3 regions of the Embleya sp. NPDC056575 genome follow, and region 3 is predicted to be linked to each of the others. Evidence: riboswitches for the same ligand, from Rfam matches in the RefSeq annotation. Region 3 holds a riboswitch; each other region holds the start of a gene.

Region 1 (5,537 bases), on a different contig from region 3:
CCACCGTTGCCGGCGCTGACCACGGTGCCCGAGGTGATGGCCTTGACCGAGGTGCCGGTGCCGACCACGAAGTCCTGGCCGGTGTGGCTGCCGCTGGACCACATGGAGCCACCGGTGCCGAACGCGGTGCCCAGCGCGCCGTTCACCGGAGCGACGTAGCCCGAGGAGTTGACGGCGGTGCTGCCGGCCTTGGCCGAGGAGGTCTTGGCCACGACGGGGGCCTTCTCCTTGGTCACGGGCTTCGGCGCGACCTTGACCGACACGGAGGGCTTGGCCTCGGTCTTGGTCTCGACCTTGGCCTCGGCCTTCGGCGCGACCTCGGTCTTCGTGGCGACCGCGGCCTTGCCGGAGAGCGAGAGCTTCTGGCCGACCAGGATCAGGTTCGGGTTGCCGCCGATGACGGACTTGTTGTCGGCGTACAGCTTGCGCCAGCCGCCGTCGACGTCCTTGGCCGCGGCGATCTTGGACAGGGTGTCGCCCTTGACCACGGAGTAGGTGGTGGTCGTGGCCTTGGTCTCGGCGGCCGGGACGACCTCGATCTTCGGGGCCTTCGGGGCCGGCGCGGCCTCGACCGGCTTCTCGGCGACCTTCGGGGCGACCTTGACGGTGGCCTTGGTCGAGCCCGACTTGGCGCTGGGGGAGATGGCCGGAGCGGCGCCGCCACGGGTCAGGCCCGCGGGGCCCGAGGTGTTCGGCCACGCGCCGGGGCCCTGTACGGCGAGGACCTTCTCCGCGATGGCGATCTGCTGGTCCTTGGTGGCCAGGTCCGCACGCGGGGCGTACTGCTGACCGCCGAACTCGTTCCAGGTGCTCTGCGTGAACTGCAGGCCACCGTAGAAACCGTTGCCGGTGTTGATGTGCCAGTTGCCCGAGCTCTCGCCCATGGCGACCTTGTCCCAGACGGAGACCGGGGCGGCGGTGGCGGAGGTGGCGAAGCCGGTGATCAGCGGGGCGGCGACGATGGCGCCGGCCATGCCGAGGGTGAGCGCGAGGCGCGCGTTCTTGGGCTTGCGGGCAGGGGTGATGAACGACTGCACGAAGATTTTTCCTTCTCCCACGCCTACGAAGTGAGCTGTCGGATTCGGGCTGGAGAGTCTCGCCCGGCCGGCGTCGACTCCTCGGGTATCGAGGAGGCGGGCACGGCTTCACCCCAAGCCGTCGTTATCGGACGTCCACGACATGCGGACGCCCGGGACGGCATTCCACTTGGTTCCCCCGCTCCTGCCTTTCGGGTTTCGTACCGTGGCCTCTCCGGCGGCAGGATTCGGCGAACCGGGAGACACATTCCGCCGAACACCGGACCGGTGCGGCGAAGCACCAAACTACGCATACACCCGACTCGGATCCAAACATCATGTTTCGCCGAAACCGAAGATTCGGGTCGGAAGGGTGGAATTCCGGGACCGAAAGTCCCGAAGCATCCACGCATTGTGCCCGGGACCTTCAGCGGAGAGTGAGATCGAAATCGCGGGGAGTGAGAATCGCGGAAACTCGGTTCACGGTGCGTGCGAGTTCCTGACAATCGGTGCGCGGGATGTGACGTGCGCCACGGGATTTGCCGGAAACGCCGGTCTCGGGATGGTGGAAAACGGGTCGAAACTGGGGCCCACCTGCCCATTCGTGGGATGGAGCGAGGGCGAAGGCGCGCGCGTCGCGGGGTTGGTGTTCGACGGGATGGCTCCCTTCGAACCGGGTGGCGTGGTGGAAACCCGTGGGTGTCTCGGGTCGGGTACGGCGTATGCGGCTCCCCCCGTGTGGAGTCGCATACGCCGAACTCGACCCGAGATCCCGGTGTCGGGCCCGTGATGGTCAGGGTGTCCGGGCGCCGCCGTCGGGTGTGGTGAGGAATTCGGCGAGGTGTACCGCGCGTACGCGCGACCTGCGGCGCCGCAGGCCGGTGCGGAGTTGGCGCAGGCAGCCCGGGTTGACCGCGACCACGACGTCGGCGCCACTGGCCTCGATCGCGTCCAGCTTGCGGTCGAGGATGCGGCGGGATTCGATCGGGCGCAGGAGGGAGTAGGTGCCGGCCGCGCCGCAGCAGTCGCCGGCGCCCGGGGTTTCCACGAAGTCGGCCACCGCGGAAAGGACTGCGCGCGGTTCGCGCCATACGCCGAGGCCGTTGCGCAGGTGGCAGGAGTCCTGGAGGGTGACCCTGACCCGGCGGCCGGCCACCCGGCGTTCGGGCAGTGCCGAGACGTCGACCACCTCGGACAGTTCGGCGACCCGGTCGCGGCCGATGACGTCGGCCAGGTGCGCGGCGCATCCGCCGGAGGTGGTGACGATCCGGCCGGGGAGGCGTTCGCCGAGGCGGCGGGCGAGGGCGCGGCCCTTGGTCAATTCGCCGTTGTGCGCGTGCAGCGCTCCGCAGCAGCCCTGGTCGTCGGGCACCTTCAGGCCGGGCAGGAGGGTGCGGGCCGCGCGGGAGACCCTGGGGAACATGGCGCGTTCGAAGCAGCCGAGCATGAGGGAGGCACCGGTGCCGGCGGGTGGCGTGGGTGGCGTGGGTTGTGCGGGCTGTGTGGGTTGGATGGGTTGGATGGGTTGTATGGGTGGCTTCGGGGGCCGGGGTGCGGCCGGACCGGTTGCCTTGTCGGGGCCGCTGCGCCCGGCCGGCAGGACGAAGCGGCCCCAGCCCATCGCGCGGACCACCGGCGGCAGGCTCACCACCATCGTCAACAGCCGGGCCAGTGGCGGTCGGTGTTTGCCCCGCCACTGGTGCTCGCGCCACTGTTCCAACAAGGAGCCGTACGGGACGCCCGCCGGGCAGACCGGTTCGCAGGCGCGGCAGCCCAGGCACGCGGAGGACTGTTCCAGCAGGGTCGGGTCGTCGGCGTCCAGGCGACCGGTCTCCAGCGCGCGCATCAGGTTGATCCGGCCGCGCGGCGAGGAGGCCTCGTCGCCGGTGGCGGCGTACGTCGGACACGCGGGCAGGCAGAAGCCGCAGGAGATGCAGCGGGAGAGTTCCTCGGGGTCGAACATACCGGTCATGAGCCGAGCTTTCCGGGATTGAGGATGCGGGCGGGATCGAAGGCGGTCTTGATCCGGCTCAGCAATTGCAGTTGGTCGTCGCCGAGTTGGGCGCGCAGGTGCGGCAACTTGGCGGCACCTACGCCGTGTTCGCCGGTGATGGTGCCGCCGAGTTCGATCGCGGTGCGGAAGATGTCGTCGAAGGCGGCGTGCGCGCGCTCGATCGATTCGGTGTCGTTCGGGTCGGCCACCACGCAGGTGGGGTGGAGGTTGCCGTCGCCGGCGTGACCGAAGGTGGCGATGGTGACGGTGTGCCCGGCCGCGATGGCGTCGATCCGGTCGACCATCTCGGCGATCCTGGGTCGCGGCACGGTGGCGTCTTCGAGGATGGTCAGCGCGCCGAGTCGGGACAGTGCGGGCAGCGAACATCGGCGAGCGGTCAGCAGTGCCTCGGCGCCGGCCACGTCCTCGGCCAGGGTCCATTGCGTGGCGCCGGCCGCGTCGCACAACTCGGCCATGCGGTTCAGGTCGTGGCGGACCGCGTCGGACGTACCGTCGTCGCCGAACAGGAGCAGCGCCCCGGCGTCCCGGCGCAGGCCGAGGTCGGCGAAGTCCTCGACCGCGTTGATGCAGCTTCGGTCCAGGAATTCCAGGGTTGCCGGGACGATGCCGGCGGAGAGGATGTCGGCGACCGCGCGGCCGGCGTGGGCCAGGTCGGGGAAGTAGGCGATCCCGGTGCCCGTGTCGGCGGGGGAGGGCAGCAGGGCCATGGTGATCTCGGTGATCACGGCGAGGGTGCCCTCGGAGCCGGTGAGCAGGCGGGTCAGGTCGTAGCCCGCCACGTCCTTCCAGAGCCGGCCGCCGGTGCGGATCACCTCGCCGGTGGGCAGTACCGCCTCCAGGCCGAGTACGTAGTTGCGGGTGACGCCGTACTTGAGGCCGCGCAGTCCGCCCGCGCAGGTGGCCACGTTGCCGCCGACGGTGGAGACCGTGCGGCTGCCCGGGTCGGGCGGGAAGAGCAGGCCGTGTGCTGTCGCGGCGTCGGCCAGGGCGGCGGTGGTCACGCCGGGTTCGACCACGGCGAGCAGCTCGTCGGGGCTGATCTCGCGGATGCGGTTCATGCGTGTGGTGACCAGGACGATGCCGCCGTTCAGGGCCACGGTGGCCGCGCACAGGTTGGAGCCGGCGCCCCGGGGGACGACCGGCACGCGGTGCTCGGTCGCCAGGCGCAGCACGGCGGCGACCTCGGCGGTGTCGGCCGGGAAGACCACGGCGTCCGGGAGCCGGTCGAACAGGGGGGTGGCGTCGCGGGCGTACGGCACCAGGTCGCCGGTGGTGTGGCGGACGTGTTCGGCGCCGACGATCGCGCTCAGGCGGTCGATCAGGTCCATGGACAGGGGCATGTTCCGTGGGTCTCCCTCGGGCGGGTGGCCGTCGTGCTGGGTGGGCTCGCCGCCGACGGCGGTCGTGTCGGCAGGGCGGGTCGGCGGGTCGGCCTGCGTTGTCCTCGAACGCCGGACGGGCTGAGATGTGCCGTGGACCTGGCCGGGGTGGCTGCGGATCGGATTGGGGTTGGGGATGGGGTGTGGGTGAACTGCGGTTTGGCCTGGGAGAGTTGCTGTTCCGATCCGGGTGGTTGCGGGTCGGGTCGAGTTGAGTTGCGGTCCGGACCGGGGTGGGTTGCGGGCCTGGGGTGGTGGCCCGGTTCTGGCTGGGGGTTGGTGCTACATGACTGCCAGTTGGCCGCCGTCTACGACCAGTTCGGTGCCGTGGATGAAGGCCGCGTCTTCCGAGGCCAGGAAGGCGTAGGCGGCGGCTACGTCTTCGGCGCGGCCGGCGCGGGCCAGGGGGATTCGGGTGGTGATGTACGTCGATTCGAAGTCGGGGTCTGCCATTGCGCCTGCGATCGAGGCGTTGAGTGGTGTACGGATGTATCCGGGGCACAGGGTGTTCACCCGGATCCCGTACCGGCCCAGTTCCACCGCCATCGTCTTTCCGAGCAGGAGGACACCTCCCTTGGAGGCGTTGTAGTGCGCGTAGTCCTCCTCGCCCGCGATCCCGTTCGTGGACGACATGTTGACGATCACCCCGCCGCCGCCGCGTTCGACCATGTGCCGGCCGACCGCCTGGCCGACCAGGAACATGCCGCGCAGGTTGACCGCGAGCATGCGGTCGAAGTGCTCGGCGGTGATCTCCAGGAAGGGTTCGCGCCAGGCGATGCCGGCGTTGTTCGCGAGTACGTCGATGCCGCCCAGTTCGCGGACGGCCGCCTCGACGAGGGCGGTCGCGTCCGGCTCGTGGCTGACGTCGACGGCGAAGCCGGTGACCTCGCCGAGCGGGCGCAGTTCCGCGACCGCCTCGTCCACCTCGGCCGGATCCAGGCCGCCCACCAGGACGCGGCACCCCTCTTCGAGGAAGCGCCGGGCGGCCGCGAAGCCGATACCGCTGCTGCCGCCGCTGACGAGTACCCGCTTGCCGATGAGCCCGCGCATCGCTTCTCCTCCGTGACCGGTCGACGAGCCGGGACGTTATCAGCGATGCGCGGTACGGTCTATCATTCCATCAGGCGG
Region 2 (5,537 bases), on a different contig from region 3:
GATTTCTCGGGCCCCGCGCGGGTGAGCGGCGGGCCGGGTACAGGAAAGACCATTGTCGCGTTGCACCGGGTGAAGCATCTCGTCGACCGGTTGCCCCCCGGGCACAACAAGCCCGTTCTGTTGACGACGTTCAACAAGAACCTGGCCGCCGATCTACGCGCTCGACTGATCTCCCTGGGCGGTCCCGAGACGCTGTCGCGCGTCGAGATCACTCACGTCGACCAGCTTGCGAGACGAGTCGTCAGCGAGTCCGATCCTGGTCGGTCCAAGCGACGTATAGAGGATGGCCAGGCACTCGACGAGTGGCGTCAACTCCTGGTGGAGGCCGGCGAGAACCGTTGGGACGCGGAATTTCTGAGCGACGAGTGGAATCAGGTGATTCTCGGGCAAGCGGTCACCTCACGTGCCGACTACTTCCGCGTCCGAAGGGCGGGTCGGGGGCGCAGCCTTTCACGCACAGAGCGGGCGGAAGTCTGGCAACTCGCCGAACGCTTCACCCAGCGCCTGGACGTCAAGGGGTTGGAGACGCATCGGCAGGTCGCCGAGCGGGCAGCCCAGCTCGAGATCGCCCGGAAGGCCAAGATCGACAGCCGGACGCGGCGGGACGCGGATCGAGGCGGCCCCGGCAACATTCATGTCGAATCCGGGTCTGGGGCCTGGCTGCGCTACCGCTATCGGCACATCGTCGTCGATGAGGCACAGGACCTCGGCGCGGCCCACTGGAAGATGCTCCGTGCGATGGTACCGACCGATCGAAACGACATTTTTCTGGTCGGTGACACCCACCAAAGGATCTACGACAACCAGGTCACCCTCGGCAGCCTGGGTGTCAACATCCGCGGGCGGTCAGCCAAGTTGACCCTCAGTTATCGCACGACCCGGGAGATTCTCAAGTCGGCGGTCGGGGTCCTGGAAGGCGTCGACTACGACGACCTCGACGGCGGCGGTGACGACCTTGCCGGGTATCGATCGGTGCTGCACGGAGTACGTCCCGTCCTACGTTCCGCGGCGAGCTGGGACGCCGAGATGGATCTCGTGCTGGAGCAGCTCGGGGAGTGGCACGACGTCGCCCGCGAGTCCGTGGCGATCTGCGTGCCGACGAATGACATGGTCACGCAGATGGCCTACCGACTTGCCCAACGAGGCATCGTATCCACAGAGATCACGCAGGACGGCCCCCGCCACGAAGAAGGGGTGCACGTTGGCACCATGTATCGCTTCAAGGGGCTCGAATACCAACGCATGATCATCGCGGGCGTCTCCGAGGGCCTGGTACCGAGGTCGGCGGTGGAGCACTGGGCGCGCACCGATCCGTCCCGGCACAAGCGTGAATTGCAGCGGGCCCGCTCGCTGTTGTTCGTCGCCGCAACCCGAGCCCGGGACGCCTTGGCCATCTCCTGGCATGGAGAGCCGAGTCGGTTCCTTCGCTCCTTGGGAGCGAGGAGCAGCGCTGTGCACCGATGACGTGTCAACAGGTGTGATCACTGCGAACGTTCCCATCCTCCTCGGCGGTGTTAACGGCGTCGACAGTGCTCATGGCTGCCGGGCGCGTGAACCGGCGGGAAGGTCGGCTTCCACCGAGCCTTGTTGACGCGGTGCTCGAAAAACAGCGTCGGCGCCGGCTCATCGAGGCGACAGATCGCGGCCTGCGGCGCCGGGTGAAGGGGTCGGTGTGATGGTGGCCATAGGTGATCAGCGACCCTGAGCGCCGGACGCACCGCTCGACAGCAGGTTCCATAGCGGAGAGTGACCGGTAGCTTGAGAGCCTTCGCGCGCACCTGACGCCCGCCATGTGCGCCCGTGCTCACCTTGTGCTCACCTTCGATGCCCGGCGAGGAGCCCCAGGCTTGGCACAAGTGCGAACATGCTGGTCACCGCATTGGAAGCGATGATCGACGGGTGGGCCGTCAGGGGATCGAACCCTGAACCCGCGGATTAAAAGTCCGCTGCTCTGCCAATTGAGCTAACGGCCCCGTCGGGCGTCCGGCGGTGATCCGCTTTTTGCCCACCGGCAGAGTACCGGTATCGGATCGAACATGCTGCGAGTATCCCCGGACACGCCGTGACCTGCGGGGATGTGGACTCGCACGGGCGGGAGCGCGGGGCGCCGCGAAACGGCCGGAGTGTACGAAATGGACGCACATACCGCCTACCCCGGTTACCGCGTGCCCCGAGGCGCCGGCGGCGCCGACAACGACGATCGGTCCGGGAGGGGTGTTCGCCCCCTCCCGGACCGATCGTCGTGCGACGCGGTCGGTCTAGCCCGGTCGGATGGCCGCGTAGAACGGCATCGAGTCCAAGGGGGCCTCGGTCACGTTCTTGCCGGGGCGGGGGGCGTGGATGATCTTGCCGTTGCCGATGTACATGCCCACGTGCGAGTTGTCCGAGAAGTAGAACACCAGGTCGCCCGGCTTGAGCGCGTCCTTGGAGATCCGCGGGCCGTCGTTGACCTGGGTCCACGTGGTGCGGCTGAGCGAGACGTTGGCGGCTCGCCACGAGGCCTGGGTCAGGCCCGAGCAGTCGTACGAGTCGGGGCCCACACCTCGCGGCGCGTACGGCTTGCCGATCTGGGCCCGCGCGAACGCGATCGCGGCCGCGGCCCGGCCGGACACGGGGACGTCCTTGCCCGTCGTCGGCGGGTCCGCCTTGTCGCGCGAGCTGCGGTCGGTCTCGGTGCGCGAACCGGCGTCGTTCTTGTGGTCGTTCGAGTCGAGGACTTCCTTCTGCTGCTGCGCGGTGAGCGTGTTCAGCAGGCGCTGTGCCTCGGTGAGCTTGTTCTGGATCTCGCCCTTGTGCCGGTTCAGCTCGGTGCGCAGCTTCTCCAGTTCCGCGAGCTGCGAGGAGGCCTCGGTGCGGTCCTGCTGGAGAACTCGGGCCTGCGCCGCGATCTGCTTCAGCTTCGCGGCCTGCTGGCCGTCGAGCTGGGACAACATCTGCGACTTCTGCAGGTAACCCTCGGGGTCGCCGCTGAGCGCGAGCGAGAGCGACGGCGGCAGACCACCGCTGCGGTACTGGTTGGCCGCCAGGACACCGATCTGGTCGCGCAGCGTGTTGAGCGCGGCCTGTTCCTCGGTGATCCGTGACTGGGTCTGGTTCGCGGTGCCCTGCTGCTTGGTGATCTGCTCGTCGACGCGGTTGGCGGCTTCGGTGGCCTTGATCGCCTCGCTGTGCAGCTGGTTGACGCGGTCCTTGGTCTGCTGGAACGACTGCGCGGGGTCCGCGCTCGCGGTGCCGGCGAAGGTCATCACACCGGTCATCGTCGCGGCGGCCGTGACCACGGTCGCGGCGGTACGCACGGCGGTGCGCGGCTTGGGCTTGCGGTGCTGCCCGGATCGACGCTGGGACGCCACTGGCGGCGGTCTCCTTCCTCGGCCGCCTACCGGGTTAGCTGACGGGTTCGGGCGGAAGAAGGCGCCCTACGGTGCCGAAGCACCGATTCACCCCAGGGACTGTGAAGGGTCCCCGGTTCCGGCTTCGTGTCGCGGCGACCGCGGTTGCCCACCGTCACCGAAACCCGTCACCGAATTCGGCGGAGGCGATCGTGTCGACCGGGTGGCCGACGTGGAGCCGATCGCCTATCGCAGAACGATAGTCACAGGCGTGTCACGACCCTCACCCCGAGTCTCTGCATTACCAAAACTTTACCAAGAGTTCCGTTTCACCCGTCGTCGTATCACAGGAAAAGCACTCGGAATCCCGAAAGTCGATCTTGGACCGTTTTGGCAACGATTGGTGGCAAGGAGCCGCCGTCCGACCTCCGCAAACGTCGCCGCACCCGCGAAATGGGCCGACGGCGGGGTTACCACGCGCGAGGTTCCGCCGTTTCGCCGGGCTTGCCGGTCCTTTTCGAACCGCACATTCGCAAGGCCCGGCCGATCCGAGGCGAATACGCGACCTCGAGCGACATCGAACAGGTGTGGACAGACCCCGAACCCGGATTCGAAAATCGCCCCTCGCCTCGGCGCCGCGCCCACTACCCCGACACCGACCGCCCCGCCGTCGCCACCGCCAGGTCGCCTTCCGCTCCCACACGCGCGTCGTACTCCGCCCGCGCCTCGGCGATGCGTTCCTGATGTTCCTCGGTCCAGGTGACCAACGAGCGGATCGTGGTGTGCAGCGTGGTCCCCATCGGGGTGAGCGCGTAGTCCACCCGAGGCGGCACGACCGGATACACCGTGCGGCGCACCAGGCCGTCGCGTTCGAGTTGGCGCAGCGTCACGGTGAGCATGCGCTGGCTGATCCCGTCGATCTCCCGCCGCAACTCGGTGAAGCGCAACGTACGGCTCTCCAGGATCGCGATCACCAGAAGGGACCACTTGTCGGCGACTCGGTCGAGGATCTGCCGGACCTCGCACCCCTCGCGCACGTCCCACTGGAGGGCGTCGTAGTCCTCCTGGTTACTCGGGCAGGGGGTCGGTTCCTTCGAAGTGCCTTCTTCCATGGAAGTCGATGCTGCCGAAGGATGGGGTCGGTTACAAGAGGGAACCGGGTTCGTCCGAAGAACCGACCCCCGGTACCCCGATCGCACCGCGATCCCACCGCGATCCCACCCACCCGCGTCCCGAGGGGCTGTCGCATGTCCACATCCACGTCCACACCCGGCAGCGCCACCGAATCCGCCCCCGAATCCGCCCCCGGCGACGCCCCCGCCGGCCGCATGAGCCCCCGCGCCTGGGGCATGCTGCTCGTCCTCTGCGGCGCGATCTTCCTGGAGGGCATCGACGTCGCGATGCTCAACGTCGCGCTGCCCACCATCCGCGACGACCTGGGCATGTCCACCGGTGGCGTGAGCTGGGTGATGAGCGCGTACGTGCTCGCCTACGCCGGCTTCATGCTCCTCGGCGGCCGTACCGCCGATCTGCTCGGCCGGCGGCGGATGTTCCTCTTGTGGCTGACCGTCTTCCTGGTCTTCTCCGGCCTGGGCGGATTCGCCACCGAGGGCTGGATGCTGATCGTGGCCCGCTTCGTGACCGGCGCCTCGGCCGCCTTCATGACGCCCGCCGGGCTGTCCATCATCACCACCGGCTTCCCGGAGGGGCCGCAGCGCAACCGGGCACTGCTCTTCTACGCGGGCACCGCCGCGGGCGGCTTCTCGCTCGGCCTGGTGATCGGCGGACTGCTGACGGCGATCGACTGGCGGCTGGTGTTCTTCGTACCGGTCGCGCTCGCCGCGGTGATCCTGGCGGCGGCGTCGGCGCTGATCCCCCGGGACGAGCGGCCCGAGTCCGGTGGGGGCTTCGACCTCGTCGGCGCGATCGGCGTGACCGGCTCGATGTTGCTGCTGGTCTACGGCGTGGTCCGGCTCGAACACCCCGCCGACGGCCCGGGCTGGACGATCGTGGCCTTCGCGGGCGGGCTCGCCCTCCTGCTCGCCTTCGTGGCCGTCGAACGCCGCACGGCGAATCCGCTGGTACGCCTCGGCATCCTGCGCTCGGGCGCGCTGGTCCGAGCGAACCTGGGCGCGATGTTGTTCGCGGGCTCGTTCTTCGGCTTCCAGTTCATCGCGGTCTTCTACCTCCAGGAGATCCGCGGCTGGT
Region 3 (5,537 bases):
GCGCTTGGGCACGTTCAGGATCCGGCGCAGCGAGACCGTGTCGTCGGGGTTGGCCAGCAGGCGCAGGTAGGCGAGCACGTCGCGGACCTCGCGGCGCTCGTAGAAGCGCACGCCGCCGACGACCTTGTACGGCAGGCCGACCCGGATGAAGACTTCCTCGAAGACGCGGGACTGGGCGTTGGTCCGGTAGAACACCGCGACCTGTCCCGGCTTGGTGTGGCCCGCGTCGGTGAGGCGGTCCACCTCGTCGGCGACGAACTGCGCCTCGTCGTGCTCGTCGTCCGCGACGTAGCCGACGATGGGGGTGCCGGCGCCGGCGTCGGTCCACAGGTTCTTCGCGCGCCGGTTGCTGTTGCGCTCGATCACCGCGTTGGCCGCGCTCAGGATGGTCTGCGTGGAGCGGTAGTTCTGCTCCAGCAGGATCGTGGTGGCGTTCGGGTAGTCGGCCTCGAAGTCGAGGATGTTGCGGATGGTCGCGCCGCGGAAGGCGTAGATCGACTGGTCCGCGTCGCCGACCACGCACAACTCGGCCGGTTCGAGCCCGACGAGCCCGGCCTCGGCGGGATTGACCAACTCGCCGTCCACCGTCAGGCGCGGGCCGCTGCCGGCCGCGCCGCCGACCAGTTCGCGCACGAGCGTGTACTGCGCGTGGTTGGTGTCCTGGTACTCGTCCACCAGCACGTGCCTGAAGCGCCGCCGGTAGTGCTCCGCGACGTCCGGGAACGCCTGGAGCAGGTGCACCGTGGTCATGATCAGGTCGTCGAAGTCGAGCGCGTTGGCCTGGCGCAGCCGCTCCTGATACATCGTGTAGGCCTGCGCCAGTATGCGCTCGGACTCGTTGATCGCCTTGGCCGCGAAGTCCTCGTGGTCGATCAGCTCGTTCTTGAGGTTGGACACCTGCGCGTTGAACTTGCGCGGCGGGAACTTCTTCGGGTCCAGGTCGAGGTCGCGGCAGACCATCGCCATCAGCCGCTGCTGGTCGGCCGAGTCGTAGATGGAGAACGAGGAGCTCATGCCGAGCTTCTTGTACTGCTGCCGCAGGATGCGTACGCAGGCCGAGTGGAAGGTGGACACCCACATCGCCTTGGTGCGCGGCCCGACCAGCGCCTCGACCCGCTCGCGCATCTCGGCGGCGGCCTTGTTGGTGAAGGTGATCGCCAGGATCTCGCCGGGGTGCACGTGGCGGGAGGCGAGCAGGTGGGCGATGCGGTGGGTCAGCACACGGGTCTTGCCGGAGCCCGCGCCCGCCACGATGAGCAGCGGGGACCCCTCGTGCACGACCGCGGCGCGCTGTTGCGGGTTCATCCCGTCGAGCAGCCGGGCCGGGTCCACCACGGGGCGCGCGGCGCCGTTGCGGTAGTAGGCGTCGCGCGGCTCGGGCGGCGGCGCGTACTGCCCCTCGTACAGGTCGTCCGGATAGTCCTCCGGCAGGCCGTAGACGTGGTTCTCGTCCGGCTCGGGCGGCAGCGGGATCTCGTCCGCGGAGCCGGCGGGGGACTTCTTGGCCGCGGTGTCGAAACCGGGCAGGGGGATGTCGTCGAAGAGGCTGCTCATCGTTCCCCGAGTCTAGGTGGGTGTCGGGCGGGTCGTGCCCGGCCGGTGTCGGCGGGCAGGGATCATTGCGCCGACAACCATCTTCGCGCCGTCGGACATCGGGTCGACCGGGATCGGGCCGATCACGGGTCGCCCGGCCGGCGGATGGAGTCGGAGCGGGTCGGATCGAGTCGGATCAAGGGAGTACATCGTGCTGGACGATCGCGACGTGGAGCGGGTCCTGGTGCTGGCCGCGCACCCGGACGACATCGACTTCGGGGCGGCGGGGACGGTCGCCACGTGGACCGAGGCGGGCATCGAGGTGAGCTACTGCCTGGTCACCGACGGGGACGCGGGCGGGTTCGATCCGGCGGTGCCCCGGTCGGAGATCGGCGGGATCCGGCGGGCCGAGCAGAGCGCGGCGGCGGCGCACGTGGGGGTGCGGCAGCTGTACTGGCTGGGGTATCCCGACGGGCGTGTGGCGGTCTCCATGGAACTGCGGCGCGACATCAGCCGGGTGATCCGGCAGGTGCGCCCGCAGCGCATGGTGATCCCGAGTCCGGAGCGGGACTGGGCCCGGCTGGCGCCCAGCCACCCCGATCACCTGGAGGCCGGCGAGGCGGCGATGCGGGCGATCTATCCGGACGCGCGCAACCCGTTCGCCCACCCCGAGCTGCTGGAGGCGGAGGGGCTGAAGGAGTGGACGGTGCCGGAGACCTGGCTGTCGCCGACCGCGGCACCGAACCACGCGGTGGACGTGACGGAGGTGTTCGAGCGCAAGATCGCGGCGCTGCTGTCGCACGAGAGCCAGACGGGCCATCTGCCGGAGCTGCGCGAGCACGTCGTGTCGATGCTGGAGGGCAACGCGGCGCGGTTCGACCTGGGCGCCGGACGTATGGCCGAGGTGTTCCGGGTGGTGGACACCCGCTAGCGGCGGCGGGATCGGCGGCTCAGGTCCACATCACGGCGATGGCGATGTTCGCCACGGTCAGCAGGCCGATCGCGCCGAGGACGCGCGCGGACACCCGCTCCGCGGCGCGGTTGCCCCACACCAGCAGCAGGATGACCAACAGGATGCCGAGCTTGGTACCGATCTTGGCGGTGTCCACGTCCCGGTCCAGTCCGGACCGCACCACGCCCACCAGGGCCAGGCCGGTGACGAGCATGGTCAGCGCGCCGTGCGTCATCGCGGGCACGATCCGCACGTCGCCGGTGCGCAGCGCGGACATCTGGGTGAGGAAGCCGCCGAGCAGGGCCGCGATGCCCACGATGTGCAGCACCAGCAGGATCTGCCGCAGAACGTCCACGTCGTACAACCCCTCGTCGATCGTCGCCCGGCGGGTACCCGGCCGCGGCGTTCTCGGCGCCCACGCCGGACCCCCGGCCGCCGTCCGGCAGCCTAGCCGGCGGCGATCCACGCCTCACCATCGGTCGAATGCCATTAAAGATCGCCAAAACGGATCAAGATCGACTTTAGGGAATCCGGGTGCATCTCCCGTGATACGCGGAGATGGAAACGGCGACATTGGTAAAGTTTTGGCAATGTGAAGGCCAATGGTGATGGTCCTGACACGCGTGTGACTAGTGTTCTGCGGCAGGCGATCGGCTCGAGGTCGGCCACCCGGTCGACACGATCGCCTCCGCCGAATTCGGTGACGGGTTTCGGTGACGGTGGGCAACCACGGTCGCCGCGACACGAAGCCGGAACCGGGGACCCTCGCAGTCCCTTGGGGTGAATCGGTGCTCCGGCACCGTAGGGCGCCTTCTTCCGCCCGAACCCGTCAGCTAACCCGGTAGGCGGCCGAGGAAGGAGACCCGCCACCAGTGGCGTCCCAACGTCGACCCGGGCAACACCGCAAGCCCAAGCCGCGCACCGCCGTGCGTACCGCCGCGACCGTCGTTACGGCCGCCGCGACGATGACCGGCGTGATGACCTTCGCCGGCACCGCGAGCGCGGACCCCGCGCAGTCGTTCCAGCAGACCAAGGACCGCGTCAACCAGCTGCACAGCGACGTGATCAAGGCCACCGACGCCGCCAACGGCGTCGAGGAGCAGATCGAGAAGCAGCAGGACACCGCGAACCAGACCCAGGCCCGGATCACCGAGGAACAGACCGCGCTGAACGCCCTGCGCGACCAGATCGGTGTCCTGGCGGCCAACCAGTACCGCAGCGGCGGCCTCCCGCCGTCCCTCTCGCTCGCGCTCAGCGGCGACCCCGAGGGCTACCTGCAGAAGTCGCAGATGATGTCCCAGCTCGACGGCCAGCAGGCCGCCAAGCTGAAGCAGATCGCGGCGCAGGCCCGAGTTCTCCAGCAGGACCGCACCGAGGCCTCCTCGCAGCTCGCGGAACTGGAGAAGCTGCGCACCGACCTGAACAAGAACAAGACCGACATCCAGGCCAAGCTCGCCGAGGCGCAGCGGCTGCTGAACACGCTCACCGAGCAGCAGAAGAAGGAAGTCCTCGACTCGGACGAGCACGCGAACGACACGCGTGCCAACGACCGCAGTTCGCGGGACAAGCAGGACACCACGCCGACGACCAACGTGCCGGCCTCCGGTCGGGCCGCGGCGGCGATCGCGTTCGCGCGGTCCCAGATCGGCAAGCCGTACGTCTCCGGCGCCGAGGGCCCCGGCTCCTACGACTGCTCGGGCCTGACCCAGGCGTCCTGGAAGGCCGCGGGCGTGCGCCTGACCCGGACGACCTGGACCCAGGTCAACGACGGTCCCCGCGTCTCCAAGGGCTCGCTCCAGCCCGGCGACCTGGTGTTCTTCTACTCGGACAACCGGCACGTGGGCCTGTACATCGGCAACGGCAAGATCATCCACGCCCCGCGTCCCGGCAAGACCGTGACCGAGGCGCCGGTCGACTCGATGCCGTTCTACGCGGCCATCCGACCCGGCTAGGCCCGGCCGGACCCCGTCACACGTACGAAGGCGCCCTCCCGTCGCGGGAGGGCGCCTTCGCGCGTGTCGCCGGTCGCCCGGCTCAGACCAGTCGCCGGTCCGTCGCCCAGCGGGTCAGCTCGTGCCGGTTGGACAACTGCAACTTGCGCAGCACGGCGGAGACATGGGTCTCCACCGTCTTGACCGAGATGACCAGTCGGCGGGCGATCTCCTTGTAGGCGTAGCCGCGCGCGATCAGCCGCAGCACCTCGCGCTCGCGCTGGGTGAGCCGGTCCAGGTCCTCGTCGATCGGCGGCACGTCGGTGGCCGCGAACGCGTCCAGTACGAAGCCCGCCAGGCGCGGCGAGAACACCGCGTCGCCCTCGCCGACCCGGCCGATCGCGCGGATCAGTTCGTCGCCGGTGATCGACTTGGTCACATAGCCCCGGGCGCCGCCCCGGATCACCCCGATCACGTCCTCGGCGGCGTCCGACACGGACAGCGCCAGGAAGCGCACCGCCGGGATCAGCGACGCGCACCGGCGCAACACCTCGACCCCGCCGCCGCCGGGCAGGTGCACGTCGAGCAGGACCACCTCGGGGCGCGTCTCGGTGACCACGGCCACCGCGCTCGCCACGTCGTCGGCCTCGCCGACCACCTCGACCGCCTCGCCGATCTCGGCGCGCACGCCGGTGCGGAACATCCGGTGGTCGTCGACGAGGACCACCCGGGTGCGGGGCGTGCCCTCGACGGGTGCGCTACTCGTCTCGGTGGTGTTCACGTGTTCGTCCTTCCCACAGCGGACCGGCCGGCGTCGGCGCGGCGCATCTCCAGCTCGACCTCGGTGCCCTCGCCGGGTTCGCTGCGGATGTTCGCGGCGCCCCCGTTGCGGCGCATGCGCCCGAGCACGGACTCTCGCACACCCAGCCGGTCGGCGGGTACGGAGTCCGGGTCGAAACCGGGTCCGCGGTCGCGGACGAACACCGTGACCGTGTCCTCGTCGGCCTCGCCGAACACCGAGATCGCCGCGCCGCCCGCGTACTTCGCCGCGTTCACCATCGCCTCGCGCGCGGCGGCGATCAGCGCGGAGAGCCGGTCGTCGACCGGGCAGTCGCCCACGC

What was found. A riboswitch is a leader RNA that binds a small molecule or an ion and turns the genes downstream of it on or off. The one in region 3 is predicted to bind cyclic di-AMP.
Region 1: it holds a riboswitch for cyclic di-AMP, as region 3 does, so the genes downstream of both, ACFRCG_RS01335 (transglycosylase family protein) here and ACFRCG_RS34830 (NlpC/P60 family protein) in region 3, are expected to answer to the same signal.
Region 2: it holds a riboswitch for cyclic di-AMP, as region 3 does, so the genes downstream of both, ACFRCG_RS09545 (NlpC/P60 family protein) here and ACFRCG_RS34830 (NlpC/P60 family protein) in region 3, are expected to answer to the same signal.

The regions. Positions count from the first base shown of each region.
Region 1 covers NZ_JBHTVA010000001.1:315,921-321,457, reverse strand. Annotated here, with positions in the region: gene ACFRCG_RS01335 (transglycosylase family protein) at 1-974, opposite strand, end outside; cyclic di-AMP (ydaO/yuaA leader) riboswitch at 1,043-1,280, opposite strand; gene ACFRCG_RS01330 ((Fe-S)-binding protein) at 1,810-2,988, opposite strand; gene ACFRCG_RS01325 (FAD-binding oxidoreductase) at 2,985-4,370, opposite strand; gene ACFRCG_RS01320 (SDR family NAD(P)-dependent oxidoreductase) at 4,692-5,459, opposite strand.
Region 2 covers NZ_JBHTVA010000009.1:164,455-169,991, forward strand. Annotated here, with positions in the region: gene ACFRCG_RS09535 (UvrD-helicase domain-containing protein) at 1-1,464, shown strand, start outside; tRNA gene ACFRCG_RS09540 (tRNA-Lys) at 1,901-1,973, opposite strand; gene ACFRCG_RS09545 (NlpC/P60 family protein) at 2,259-3,350, opposite strand; cyclic di-AMP (ydaO/yuaA leader) riboswitch at 3,359-3,497, opposite strand; gene ACFRCG_RS09550 (winged helix-turn-helix transcriptional regulator) at 3,974-4,441, opposite strand; gene ACFRCG_RS09555 (MFS transporter) at 4,658-5,537, shown strand, end outside.
Region 3 covers NZ_JBHTVA010000056.1:67,265-72,801, reverse strand. Annotated here, with positions in the region: gene pcrA (DNA helicase PcrA) at 1-1,554, opposite strand, end outside; gene ACFRCG_RS34840 (PIG-L deacetylase family protein) at 1,745-2,464, shown strand; gene ACFRCG_RS34835 (hypothetical protein) at 2,484-2,840, opposite strand; cyclic di-AMP (ydaO/yuaA leader) riboswitch at 3,210-3,348, shown strand; gene ACFRCG_RS34830 (NlpC/P60 family protein) at 3,358-4,437, shown strand; gene ACFRCG_RS34825 (LuxR C-terminal-related transcriptional regulator) at 4,520-5,197, opposite strand; gene ACFRCG_RS34820 (PspC domain-containing protein) at 5,194-5,537, opposite strand, start outside.